2 regions of the Marinomonas sp. 15G6-16 genome follow, and region 2 is predicted to be linked to the other one. Evidence: riboswitches for the same ligand, from Rfam matches in the RefSeq annotation. Region 2 holds a riboswitch; the other holds the start of a gene.
The links. A riboswitch is a leader RNA that binds a small molecule or an ion and turns the genes downstream of it on or off. The one in region 2 is predicted to bind FMN.

Region 1 (6,560 bases), 1.2 Mb from region 2:
TTATAAACACAGTGCTTTGTTTGTCATTTTTTTCTTTTCCATGACGAACGCTATGGCTAAAACCTCTATTAATGAAATTCACTCCTGCTTGGCGTTGGTGGACTTCGTTAATAGCAAGCTCGAAAGTTCAGAGTCTGTGTACTCGCCAGAAGACAAGGAAATCATACATAAAGGCCTGTTTGGTTATGCCCGCTACCTTGAGAATGATGTGATTGATCCGAAACTGCTTAAGTTGTATGGCGGAAACCTTGCTCAAGCTAAATTGATGAAAAAGCTGTTTAACCGTCAACAGTCGCGATTTATAGAATATCTAGATGACCGCCACTCAGAGAAAAAGTTTGCCACAGACTATTTGATCGCCATCAAAGAGTGCTCTATCAAAACTCGCTCACAGGGTGATGTTGCCTTGTATTTAAGGCAAGCGCTCACCGCTATGGAAAAGTAGCTTCTCTAACTTTCTTGCCTAAAACCCGCTTGGCTGATCAATCAAACCTGCAGTAGATAATACATGCTGCTCATTTAGATAATTGAGAAGCTCATTATTCACATCGTGCTGAATGCTACTGATTCCTTGGTTCCCAAAAATACGATTGATTTCAATTACATAAGGAACAGAGCCGACCATCGCGACATCGAATCCAGCGTGATTAATGTCTAATGATTCCGCTAAAAAGGTTACTAAGTCTTGAGCTTCTTTCGGAATCAAAGCTACTTCTACCTGGCCGCCTTGGCTAATGTTATTGTGGAAACCATTGTCCGACTGCAAGCGCCAGTATCCGTTGACGATTTTATTCCCGACCCAAATGATGCGCATATCGCGGTCGATGGGTAAGTACTCCTGCACATAAAGCACATCTGTTAGAGCGATGTAATCGCGCCATTGTCCTAATGTTTCAATCAAGAAGACACCATTCCCCATGCTGCTGCGGGGGATTTTCGCCACGAAAGGCGATGGCATTTCGTCCCAGATTTTGTCTGCTTCATAAGGTGTGTTTGCTGCAATCACAGTATAAGGGTGATGTGCTGGCGCCACTGTCCGAAATGTACGAGTCATTTCGATCTTGTCATGACCAATCATGTAAGAGGCTAGGCTAGGAAATATGCGCTTTTTAAGGCCAAATATTAAGGCGTTTAATTGCCAATACTGAGGAAAAAGCAGCCAATCCGCCTGTTTGATTTCATCTAAATGTTCATACATAGATTCAGGTTTTATGTATCGAACATTCGGTAAATGAAGTGTTCTTAATGCATCAAAAGAGATGATTTTCATTTAAGTCGCATCAGTGGCCAAAGAGGCGCCGATTGTGTGCTTAAGCGAGGAAAAAGGGAATAAAAATTTCACCTAAAATCGTAAAAAATCGACTTATCTGTATAAGCCGATTTTAGGGCGTTTCTTGGCTTTTTTGTAATGCGTTTCTTGCGCGAGTATTACGCATTCGACGAATAGAGTCGAACACCAGCATAGCCAAAGCTGCCCAAATCAAAATAAAGGTAATCAGCTTATCGATACTTAAGGGTTCGTTATATAAAAATACCGCCAAAATAAACATGCCGGTTGGACCAATGTATTGAAAAAAGCCGAGCGTAACCATGCTGACGCGATTTGCTGCTGCCGCAAAACACATGAGTGGAATCATGGTAACTGGGCCCGCCGCGAAAAGTAATAAATTGGTGGTCGTGCTGTTGTCGAAAAGGTTCCCAGAGGAAGAATCCGTCAACATCAAATAAGTGAGTGCGAAAGGTAAAAGGATTCCTGTTTCAATCGCCATTCCAGTGAAACTATCCACTGCGACTTTTTTACGTACTAAGCCATAAAAGCCAAAGCTGATGGCGAGAGATAAGGCAACCCAAGGCAAAGAGCCAAATTTGATCACCTCAAACGCCACTGCGCCAAAACATAAAAGAACCGCGGCTTTACGGACTCTATCTAGTTTGTCTTTGAAAAAGATCACACCCAATAAAATACTAATGAGCGGATTAATGTAGTAACCCAAGCTAGCGCTGAGCATTTGGTCGTTTTGTACGGCCCAAATAAATGTTCCCCAGTTGATTGCAATCAGCACAGTAGAAACTGCCATAGCCATTAAGGTTTTTGGCGACTGAACCACGGCTTTAAGTGCTTTGCCGTAACCTAGTATTAGGATTAAGACTAAGACAATGAGACAAGACCAGATAATTCGATGTGAAAGAATCTCTGTTGCGGGAAGAAACGACATTTCTTTAAAGTAAATGGGAGTAATCGCCCACAGAATAAAGGCGCTTAACGCGTAAAAAACGCCACTTCTTGAAGATGTTTGCACGTAAATTCCTTTTCATTCAGAGAATCTTAATGAGAGGGCGGAAGTGTATAGTAATTTTTAGCTAAGATGCAGCATAAAATGGCTTTCTCGTGGCTGAGTATATTGCCTAAAAACGAGGATGGGTTTAGAGTTAGTCCATTACTTTTTACATTAATCGAACTTCGGGGCGGGGCGAAATTCCCCACCGGCGGTAATTTAATAAAATGCTTCTTTGGTATTGCATTAAAAAGCCCGCGAGCGCTTAGATTGAATAGCAATTGAAAATCTAAGGTCAGCAGATCTGGTGAGACTCCAGAGCCGACGGTTACAGTCCGGATGATAGAAGATCGACCAAGCAACAAAGAATCATTTCTCTTAGCGAGTAATGGTTATTTTTGTTGGCGCTTTCTATGCGTTTTTTCTTACATGCTTTGGTTATGTAAGTGTCTTGGTATATTCCTCATCACCCCTGTGCATCTTACTTATTGGAGAAACCAAGATGGCAGGAACATTCTTTATCATGATCGCGTGCTTTACGTGGGCGCTTGATACTTTAATTCGTTATCCACTGTTGGGCGCGGGTTATTCCACTCTGCAAATTGTTCTTATTGAACACCTTACTTTGGTGCTATTTGTTAGTCCTATGCTTTGGCGTGCACGCCATGTTTATCGCCAAATGTCGATGAATAGCTTTCTGTGTTTGTTTTTCATTGGTGGCGTTGGCTCCGCTGTGGGAACCTTGGCATTCACCGAAGCGTTTCAATATTTGAATCCAACCGTGGTGATTTTGCTGCAGAAGCTACAACCCGTGATTGCGATCTTGTTGGCTTATTGGTTCTTGAAAGAGCGCATTGAAGGTCAATTTTTACGTTGGGCTGTGGTGATTTTATTTGGTAGTTTTGTGATGATGTGGCCAGATTTACGCACCTTAGGAGAGGCTCAATGGCATTACTCTAGTGATAACATGAGCATTTTCAAAGGCTATGGATATACCTTAATTGCTGTTTTTGCATGGGGCGCGGCAACGGTATGTGGGAAGTACTTATCGCATCAAAACATACCTGCTAATGCGATTATGTCTGGCCGCTTTGTCGCAGGCCTGTTGGTATTATTGCCTTTAGCGCTGGCGCAGACGAACAGCTTAACGGCAATGGAATCTGTCGATCTGAGCCTAGTGGTTGCCATGGCTTTGCTAAGCGGCTTTATTGGCATGTGGTTCTATTATCAAGGGCTGAAAACAGTGCCTGCGCAATTGGCGACGTTAGCCGAGTTGTCTTTCCCTGTTTTCGCTGCGGCGATTAACTGGTACTTCTTAGATTTGGATTTAACCTTCTACCAAATTATCGGTGGTTTCCTGCTTATCTTTGGCAACATCGGATTGCGCTTTAAAGAGCTTCGAAAGTCCGATCTTACGGTAGTGACTCATCAGTCCTAATCAGCTCAGTTGAATAGCTTAATGTGATTTACGCTAAGGAAGGTACGAACAAGTCCACTGGCTTCAGCGTGTGGATAAACCTTTATTATTCGAGGCAAGCTTCACAGTCCAATATGAATATATTGGCAAGAAGCTTAACAAAGAATAAAAAGTGTTTAGCTCACGCCCTTCGGGTCTTTCAGAGAAGCGGCCTCTCTGCGTTAAGAGTGATTGAAAGGTATTAACATTCCTGCTCACTCTTGCCTTGATAGACCGTTTCTCTGATAAGACTGAAGCTCAGAAGACTTATTCGCACCTTCCTTGAGCTATTCTTTATATTTTCTCCTTTCCTATCCCCTAAAGCGGCGACTTTGATTTAGAATAGCGCGCCTATTTCTGCCCAAAAGATCAAGATTAGAAGGATTGCTTCTTTTGTTTTTTTAATATGGACGCTTTCGATAAGGAAAATAAATGCCATCTGAGACCCTTAAAACACACACTCCTGAAATAAAAACACAGTTTATTCCCGTTATATTTCTTTGGATTGCGGGTGTTTCTGCCGCCATGCAATTTGCCAAGTTCTCTATTTCTTATGACGCTTTGCTACAGCATTATCAAACGGGAGCAACATTAACAGGCGCTGCTTTGTCTGTTGTGGGTGTGGCTGGTTTAGTATTTGGCGTATTTGGCGGCCTGATTGCGAGCCGAGTGGGTTATTTGAAAGTATTAATGGGTGCGTTGTTTTTAGGCGGTATTTTGTCTTTTGTCCAAGCGACATTGCCGCCTTTTGAATTGATCTTTATTACGCGGATTTTAGAAGGTTTTTCTCAACTGGGCGTGGTGGTTTCTGCACCGACGTTAATTGCCAAGTTAAGTTCGGACAAGCATCGATCTTTAACCATGGGATTATGGGGAACCTTTTTTGGAGTGGCTTTCGCAGTAAGTGGTGGCGTGGGTAAATGGACGCTAGATAATTATGGCATGCATGAGTTGTTTTTTAGTCACGGTGTGTTGATCTCTTTGATGGGCGTTGTGCTATTTGTATTGCTGCGTAAGAACTCGGTATTGGATATTGCGCCTGTGAGTGCCAATCAAGGCAGTTTTTTACGTCAAATGCTGAATGTTTACCGTAACCCAAGAGCGCTTTTGCCCAGTACAGTGTTTCTTTTTTATACCTGTACGCTAGTGTCCTTACTGACGTACATTCCTCGTTTAGTGAGTGACTCAACTATCCAAGCTTTGATGCTGGTGGTTTTACCATTAGTCAGTACCAGTGGAACCTTTATAGCTGGTGCACTGGCGCAATATGTTATGAAACCTCAACGTGTTGCCATGATGGCTTACTCCACCGTGGCGATGTGCGGTCTTATTTTGTTGTTTGTGTATCAAGAGCCACTTTGGTTTGCTTTTGTTGTTGGTGTGCTGATTTTGTTTTTAGGTATGATTCCTGGTGCGTCGTTAGCCTTGATTCCTGTATTGGCAAGAAATCCGGCAGAACAAGCTCAGGGTTATGGGCTCATTGCTCAGTTTGGTAATCTTGGTGCGACAATCGGGCCACCAGTTTTTGCGACGCTTGTGACTTTGTTTGGCGTGAACGGATTGGTTTCTATGGTTCTAGTGATTTGCGCCTTGGGCTTATCTGCTTGTTTTTTAGTATTCCGCTTAATTGCTTCTTCTAAAATATCTAAGAGATAAAGTTAGTTTTATTAGCCACATAAAATGGACGAATTGTGGCTTTTGAGAGTTTATCTCAGAAATAATTTTGGAATTTGTAACATTATTCTCCTTTTGACGTCTAATATTTATAACATCAGCTGCATAACGTGTTGATTTGCACTGGAATGATTGTATTGGAGTCTTACATGAAGAAAATTGGGTTACTGGTCATCATCGCGGTACTTGCTGCCGTATTCTTTTATTTTGATTTGCATAAGCTACTCACTCTCGAGGGTTTGAAGTCAGGTTTAGATACATTTGAAGCATGGCGTGCTGAAAGTCCTCTGTTGATTGGCGGTGCGTTTTTGGTCTTGTACGTGATTGTGACCGCCTTGTCTTTGCCAGGCGCTGCGATTATGACATTAGCCGCTGGTGCTTTATTCGGTTTAGGCTGGGGTTTATTAATCGTTTCCTTCGCCAGCAGTATCGGTGCGACGTTAGCCTTTCTTGTTTCTCGTTATTTGCTTCAAGACACAGTTCAAAAGCGCTTTGGTGACCGTTTAAAAGCCTTTAATGAAGGCATTGAAAAAGAAGGCGCGTTCTACTTATTCACGCTTCGTCTTGTTCCTATTTTCCCTTTCTTCTTGATTAACCTGTTGATGGGCTTAACAACCATTCGTGCTTTCACCTTCTACTGGGCGAGCCAGTTAGGCATGTTGGCAGGTACGTTTGTATTCGTGAACGCGGGTACGCAGCTTGGTCAGCTAGAGAGCTTGTCGGGCATCTTGTCTCCTCCATTACTACTTTCTTTCGTTCTATTAGGTGTGTTCCCTTTGATTGCTAAAAAATTGATCAACATTATTAAAGCGCGTCGTGTTTATGCAGGCTATACAAAACCAAAAACATTTGATCGTAACCTGATTGTTATTGGTGGCGGTGCTGGTGGCTTAGTAAGTGCTTACATTGCGGCTGCAGTAAAAGCCAAAGTGACCTTGATTGAAGCTAATAAAATGGGTGGTGATTGCCTTAACTATGGTTGTGTACCAAGTAAAGCCATCATTAAAAGTGCCAAAATCGCCCAGCAAATGCGACATGCCGAAAACTACGGTTTGAACAGCAGTGAGCCCGCTTTCTCCTTCAAAAAAGTCATGGCACGCGTTCATGATGTCATCAGCCAGATAGAGCCTCATGACAGTGTTGAGCGTTACACG
Region 2 (6,560 bases):
GAGCTTCTTTAGTAATGGAACTCATTCCCGAAGATTATTTTAATTTAGGCATGCCGCCTAGTTTGGTCTCTTGTACACGAGATACATTTGCTGACGATCTCTCTTTTTCAATTGAAAAGATTGCTCATATCATTGAACAAGTTGATGATTTAGTACTGCATTTTAATAAATGCAAGGTCAGTCATGGCGACTTGTATGCTCACAATATATTAATCAATGAAAAGGGACACGTATTATTCGGTGACTTTGGCGCTGCTTCTAAATATGGCAATTTGTCGCTAGATCAGCAAAAAGGGATTGAGGTAATAGAGCAGCGAGCGTTTGGCTTTTTTATTGATGATATGCTGAGTTTGTGTGTCGAAAGTGATAAAACGAGTGCTAAATATAAAGAGTTGAGTTTGCGTCGTTTGAATTAATAAGATTAAACGGAAAAGAGCTATATTGAGTTCTGAAGTGAAACACCAAAAAAATTAAGCCTGCGGTATCGTTTTTTAACGACGGCCGCAGGCTTAATAACACTTTAAATGTTTTTGCTGTTAAACAGTTTTTTCTATTTTTTTAGTTAACCCGTTAGACTTTAAAAAGCGTGGCTTTGTCTTGGTATTCTGCTGTGACTTGGAAAATCTCTTCACTGCTTTTCGTTAGACGCTCCATTAAATCAACCAATTGAAGAATTGCTTGGGCGTTTTGGTGAACCTTGTTATTAATGGATTGAATAACCTGTTCTTGCTCCAACGTACTGTGCGCAATGTCTTGGCTGGATTGAGCAATTTGGCTGACATCCTGAGCTCTTTTATTAAGTCCTTCTGAAATACTTAACGTATGCTCCATATTTACGTGGGTTTTTTCTTGTCCAGAGGTCATGGAGCTAACGGTTTTGCTCACGCTGTTATTAAGGTTTTCAAGGACTTTTTCGATCTCATCCGTAGAATCACTAGAGCGCTGAGCAAGTGCTCGTACTTCATCTGCTACAACGGCAAAGCCTCGTCCGGTTTCTCCCGCTCTTGCAGCTTCAATGGCGGCGTTCAGAGCCAATAGGTTAGTTTGCTCTGAGATGCTTCTAATGGACTCAAGGAGTTGAGTAATGGAGTCAACATCAGAGTTCAATGCCTGTAAGGATTCAGCAATAGAAGCCGTGTCTTTAGCCAGCAATTCCATATCATTTACAATTGTGAGTGCTTGTTCGCTGTCTTTCAGCGTGTCCTTTTCTAAGTAACTAACAATTTCAGCGGAATCAGAGCTCTTTTGAGAAATATGTTGCATAGATTGGGCAACCGCCTCAGAAGCAGTAACTGTGTCGTCCGAGCGTTGCTTACTGGTATCGACACTTGAGTTAACTTCAGTTGTGATTTGGCTGATGTGCTTACTTGACTGAACTAAAGACAAAGCGATGCGTTGGTAATCTGAAAACAGATTAGATAGCTTTTCTAATAAGTTGTTAAGTGCGATCTCTCCATCCGAAGTCGGTTTATCGATTCTTAAAGAAAGATCATTCTTTTTGGAAATCTGCTCAATTGTATTGGCAATTTTGACGTTGGCAGCGGATTGCTTTGTCATAAGATGTGCCATGTACATAAGTAAGCTTGCTTCTGCGATAGCGAAAATACAGTGGACGATCATTAAGCCTAAACTGTGGTGACCTGAAAACACCATAATCGGCATGTCTCCAATATGAACCTCTGCCATTTGTACAAACATGAAACCAATGTGGTAGAGAGCCGTTGTGACTAATGCAGCAAGAATAGGTTGCCACTTCTGATAAATGAGCAGCATGACCATAGAGTTAAAGATATGAAAGTGCATCTCAATTAAGCCTAATTGGCTTTGAATGAGGAAGGATGACACCAACATAATGATGACACCGGCCGCAATGGAGAAGCCGATAGTGCCTTTAAATAAGCTATAAAAAAGTTGAGTTGCAACCACGATAATGGCGGCAGCCACAAGCGTAAAAGAGAAAAGCTTTTCTCCTAGCATCCCGCTGATAAGCAAAATTGGAGCCTGGCTCATCAATAGTCGATATATAAAGAGGTCGTTCTTCAAGGTTTTTTGTGTTGCGTTCATGGACAAGTTGCCTTTCTGTCTATTTGGTCAGATCAATCATGCATGATTGTAATAAAATGTATACTTGTATTTTATGACAACCTTTCTATGCAGCTGCTTTCGTACTTTATTTTATAGAAGTGTGTTTTAAACTTTTGATTAAAACAATAAGTATTACAATAATTTTTTTAATCAAGTGAGTCTATGACACTCAGATGTTCTGTCGGTAATATCGCTTAGAGTATTTAATGGAAGGGCGCATAAGAAGAGAATAAGAAAATAAAAAAGCCCTGAGCATAGGCTATGCACAGAGCTTTAATTTAGGGCTAAGTTGGCTTTAGCCTAAGGCTTTTGCACTTTCTGTTAAGCGAATCGCTTGATCGCATGCATTAGCAAGCTCGGCCCCTTTTTTCACAAAATGACGACTAAAGTAATCTTTATGCTCATCATGTTCATGGAAATTATGAGGCGTCAGTACAGCGGTTAAAACCGGTACTTCAGTTTCTAACTGCACTTGCATAAGAGCATTACAAACTGTTTGCGCGACAAAATCATGTCGATATATTCCGCCATCGACAACCAATGCGCTGCCAGCAATGGCGGCATATTGACCGCTTTTTGCTAATAGCTTTGCTTGTAGAGGAATTTCATAAGCACCGGGTACAGGAATGACATCAATAAGTGATGCATCGTATCCGCGAGAAATTAACTCATCTTTGAAACTGTTAACGCAATTCAATACGATCTCTTCATGCCAAGCGGCGTGAAGTATCGCAATACGTTTTGTTGCTGGTGTGAAATCAATGTGATTCGTTGAGCTCTGATTCATTTTAAAATCCTATAAATATAAGGTGAATCAGGGCGAACGGGCAGGCAAAAACACCATGTAAATGGCATACCTTAATACAGTGACGTAAGAATACGACTCTGCTAGAGGTTTTGTCTGACACGCTCTCTATCATCCGGACTATAACCGTCGGCTCTGGAGTCTCACCAGATCTGCTGACCCTAAAAGCACTTCTATATAAAAATGCTAAAAGGCGCTCGCGGGCTTAGATGCTACGTTTACGTATTATCTTTACCGCCGGTGGGGAGTTTCACCCCGCCCCGAGAACGAAATCGGAATTTTTCCGATGGGCTGAATATACTTTTATTTGTTGTCTTGTGTCAAAGCAAGATAAGGAGTAAATGTGATGAAATTTAGGAAGCGTTTGAGATAGGCTAAGGCTGCAACAAAAAGTTACTCATTCCTACTGATACAATACACATTTCAAAAGTATCGTCGATGTAAGATAGATAAAGCAGCCATTTATGCTTAAATGTATTATATGGAATAAAGGGTTAATGCCAGCAAGGAGTACTACATTATGACGTCGCTTATTTTATTTTTGCGCAGCACACTGATTACCTTTATGGCGCTTGCTGTAGTAGCTTGTTCTTCCGTTAATAACGAGAAGGTTATTGAGGAGGAAGTTTATGAGATTGAAGATGTGGTGCAAACAAACGCTGCTGTTTATTCCTGTGATGATAAGCTGCTGAATGTCTACTTTCATGGTGATCAAGCAGAATTAACATGGAAAAATGAAACACACTTACTGAATCATGCTGTGAGTGCGTCAGGATCTTCTTTCCTAGGAGAGTCTTTGTCCTTTGTCATTCAAAGTGAAAAAACCGTGTTAAGCACAAAAAGCGCAAAAGAGATTCAATGCCTTTTGCTGCATGTTGATTCTTAATCTGCTTTTACCTGAACATCTCTCACTTTAAATTCCAGCCTTTTCATCTCGTTAAGCCTCCATTCCGTGTACAATAACGCCATTCGCGCAGGTTGCGCTCTGTTATATGTAGAGAATGAATGAGCAAGTTATTTGTAATGGGCATGGGGCCCGGTGATCTAGGTTTGGTTGCGCCGAATGCAACAAAAGCATTAACGGCCTGCAGTGACTGGGTCGCTTATGGTTACTATTTAGAGTTGCTGGGTGAATTAAGTGACGGAAAAACCTTCCACGATTTGCCGTTAGGCGAAGAAATCGGTCGAGCGCGTTTAGCACTTACGCTTGCAGCACAAGGTAAAAATACGGCGCTTATTTCTAGTGGCGATATTGGCATTTATGCTATGGCGACCTTGGTGTTTGAACTCTTAGATTTACAACTTCAAGGCAAAGAAAGTCACCCAGAATGGCTCGATGTCGAGATTGAAGTGATCCCAGGTATTTCCGCGATGCAAGCGGGCGCAAGCCGAGTCGGTGCTATGTTGGGCCACGATTTCTGTACGATCTCTCTATCGGATTTATTAACCCCTTGGGAAACCATAGACAAACGCCTTCATGCTTGTGGTATGGGCGATTTTGTTGTGTCTTTTTATAATCCTGTTTCTAAAAAGCGCGACTGGCAATTGAATCACGCCCGTGATGTCTTGTTGCAATATCGTCCTGCAAGCACGCCTGTGATGATTGGCCGTCAATTAACCAGACCAGAAGAAGACATTACTTTCACGACGCTGGGAGAATTAGACGCCAAAGACGTGGACATGTTTACCATGGTAAGCGTGGGGAATTCTGATACCAAACACATAGTAAACGGCGAGAAAGAATGGATTTACACACCTCGCGGCTATTCGAAAAAACTCTAGGAAATCCATCGCACACTGAATGAGTAATAATACATGACAGTCTATTTTATTGGCGCAGGGCCGGGTGATCCTGACTTAATGACAGTGAAAGCCGTGAAAACCATCGAACGTTGCGCGGTCATTTTATACGCGGGTTCTTTGATTCCAACGCAAGTGATTGACAGTGTTCGTGGCTCGGCGGAAGCCATTTACGATACGGCTGAAATGAATCTAGAGGAAACCACCGCTGTCATCGAACAAGCCGCGAAAGAAGGCAAAGACATTGCGCGTTTACAGTCTGGCGATCCGGCTTTATATGGTGCTATTGGCGAACAGATTCGTCGCTTGGAAGCACTCGATATCGACTATGAAGTAATTCCAGGAGTCAGCGCCGTGGCAGCGTCCGCGGCCTTATTGAAAAAAGAACTGACATTGTCGGGCGTATCACAAACCGTCATTATGACGCGCTATGAAGGCAAAACTCCGTTTCCAGAACGAGAGTGTTTGCCCGCGTTGGCACAAAGTGGCGCGACGCTGGCCATTCATTTAGGCATCACACGTATTCATAAAATCGTTGAAGAACTGATTCCTCATTATGGCGAAGATTGCCCTGTGGCAGTGTGTTATCGAACCAGCTGGCCAGATCAAGATTATGTGGTTGGCACCTTGGCGGACATCGTTGCCAAAGTCCGTGAGAAAAAATTCACTCGCACCAGCTTGATTCTGGTCGGGAAAGTACTGGATACCGACGATTTCGCCGACTCTTATTTATACGATAAAGGGCAAGCGCATATCTTCAGAAAAATACATAAACCTAAAAACAAAAACTCCAAAGAGCAGGGTTAATCATGCAACTTAATAAAATTCCAACAACGATTGTCACTGGCTTTTTAGGAAGCGGTAAAACCACCTTATTGTCGAATGTGCTAAAGCAAGCCGCAGGCAAACGCATTGCGGTCATTGTGAATGAATTTGGTGAACTGGACATAGATTCAGAATTGCTTCGTTCTTGTCCTTTGGATTGTGATGACGAGCAAGAAAGCGGCCAACGCAGTGACGATGGCTTTTATGAGCTGGCGAACGGTTGTATTTGTTGCACGGTAGAAGAAGAGTTTTTACCTGTGATGGAACAGCTGGTGGCGCGTCGTGACGACATTGACCACATCTTAATTGAAACCAGCGGTTTGGCCTTGCCTAAGCCTTTGGTGCAAGCCTTTAATTGGCCGGGCATTAAAGAACATTGCACAGTGGATGCGGTGATCACGGTTGTTGATGGCGCAGCCGTTGCCGCAGGTCGTTTCGCTCACGATGAAAATAAAGTACAAGCTCAGCGAGAAGCAGACGACAGCCTTGATCATGACCCAAGCTTGCAAGAGTTATTGGATGATCAGCTAAGCGCCGCGGATCTTGTGGTGGTGACGAAAAACGATTTATTGGATGACGAAGCTCGTACTCGTGTACAAAGCATCATTCGTCATGAAGTGCCAAAAAGCGTGAAGACTGCCTACATCGAAAATGGCGAAGTGGCGCTGGACGCTTTATTAGGTATTGATGCCGCGACAGAAAGTCGAATCGACGAAGTGCACAATCATCATGATCATCATCACGCGCACGGCGAACATCACGATCACGCCCACGACCATTTTGATTCTTTTGTGGTGAGCCTTGGTGAAGTGCAATCTGACTTATTGCAAGAAACCCTTTCCCAGTTGTTGGAAGAGCATAATATCTTTCGTATTAAAGGGTTTGCCGCCGTTCATGGCAAACCAATGCGACAGGTGTTTCAAGCGGTTGGCAAACGTTTAGACCGTTATTTCGATCGTTTATGGCAAGCCGATGAAATCCGCCAAACGCAATTGGTGTTCATTGGTAAAGGCATCACAAAAGAGAGCATCGAAAGTGCTCTGCA

Region 1: it holds a riboswitch for FMN, as region 2 does, so the genes downstream of both, AC0L46_RS07870 (DMT family transporter) here and AC0L46_RS13260 (6,7-dimethyl-8-ribityllumazine synthase) in region 2, are expected to answer to the same signal.

What each region holds. Positions count from the first base shown of each region.
Region 1 covers NZ_CM147916.1:1,614,713-1,621,272, reverse strand. Annotated here, with positions in the region: gene AC0L46_RS07885 (hypothetical protein) at 1-445, shown strand, start outside; gene AC0L46_RS07880 (ATP-grasp domain-containing protein) at 464-1,270, opposite strand; gene rarD (EamA family transporter RarD) at 1,383-2,300, opposite strand; FMN riboswitch at 2,454-2,631, shown strand; gene AC0L46_RS07870 (DMT family transporter) at 2,779-3,714, shown strand; gene AC0L46_RS07865 (MFS transporter) at 4,165-5,388, shown strand; gene AC0L46_RS07860 (FAD-dependent oxidoreductase) at 5,556-6,560, shown strand, end outside.
Region 2 covers NZ_CM147916.1:2,770,852-2,777,411, forward strand. Annotated here, with positions in the region: gene AC0L46_RS13250 (leucine-rich repeat domain-containing protein) at 1-416, shown strand, start outside; gene AC0L46_RS13255 (methyl-accepting chemotaxis protein) at 571-2,064, opposite strand; gene AC0L46_RS13260 (6,7-dimethyl-8-ribityllumazine synthase) at 2,381-2,872, opposite strand; FMN riboswitch at 2,990-3,162, opposite strand; gene AC0L46_RS13265 (MliC family protein) at 3,411-3,776, shown strand; gene cobJ (precorrin-3B C(17)-methyltransferase) at 3,896-4,672, shown strand; gene cobM (precorrin-4 C(11)-methyltransferase) at 4,706-5,497, shown strand; gene cobW (cobalamin biosynthesis protein CobW) at 5,500-6,560, shown strand, end outside.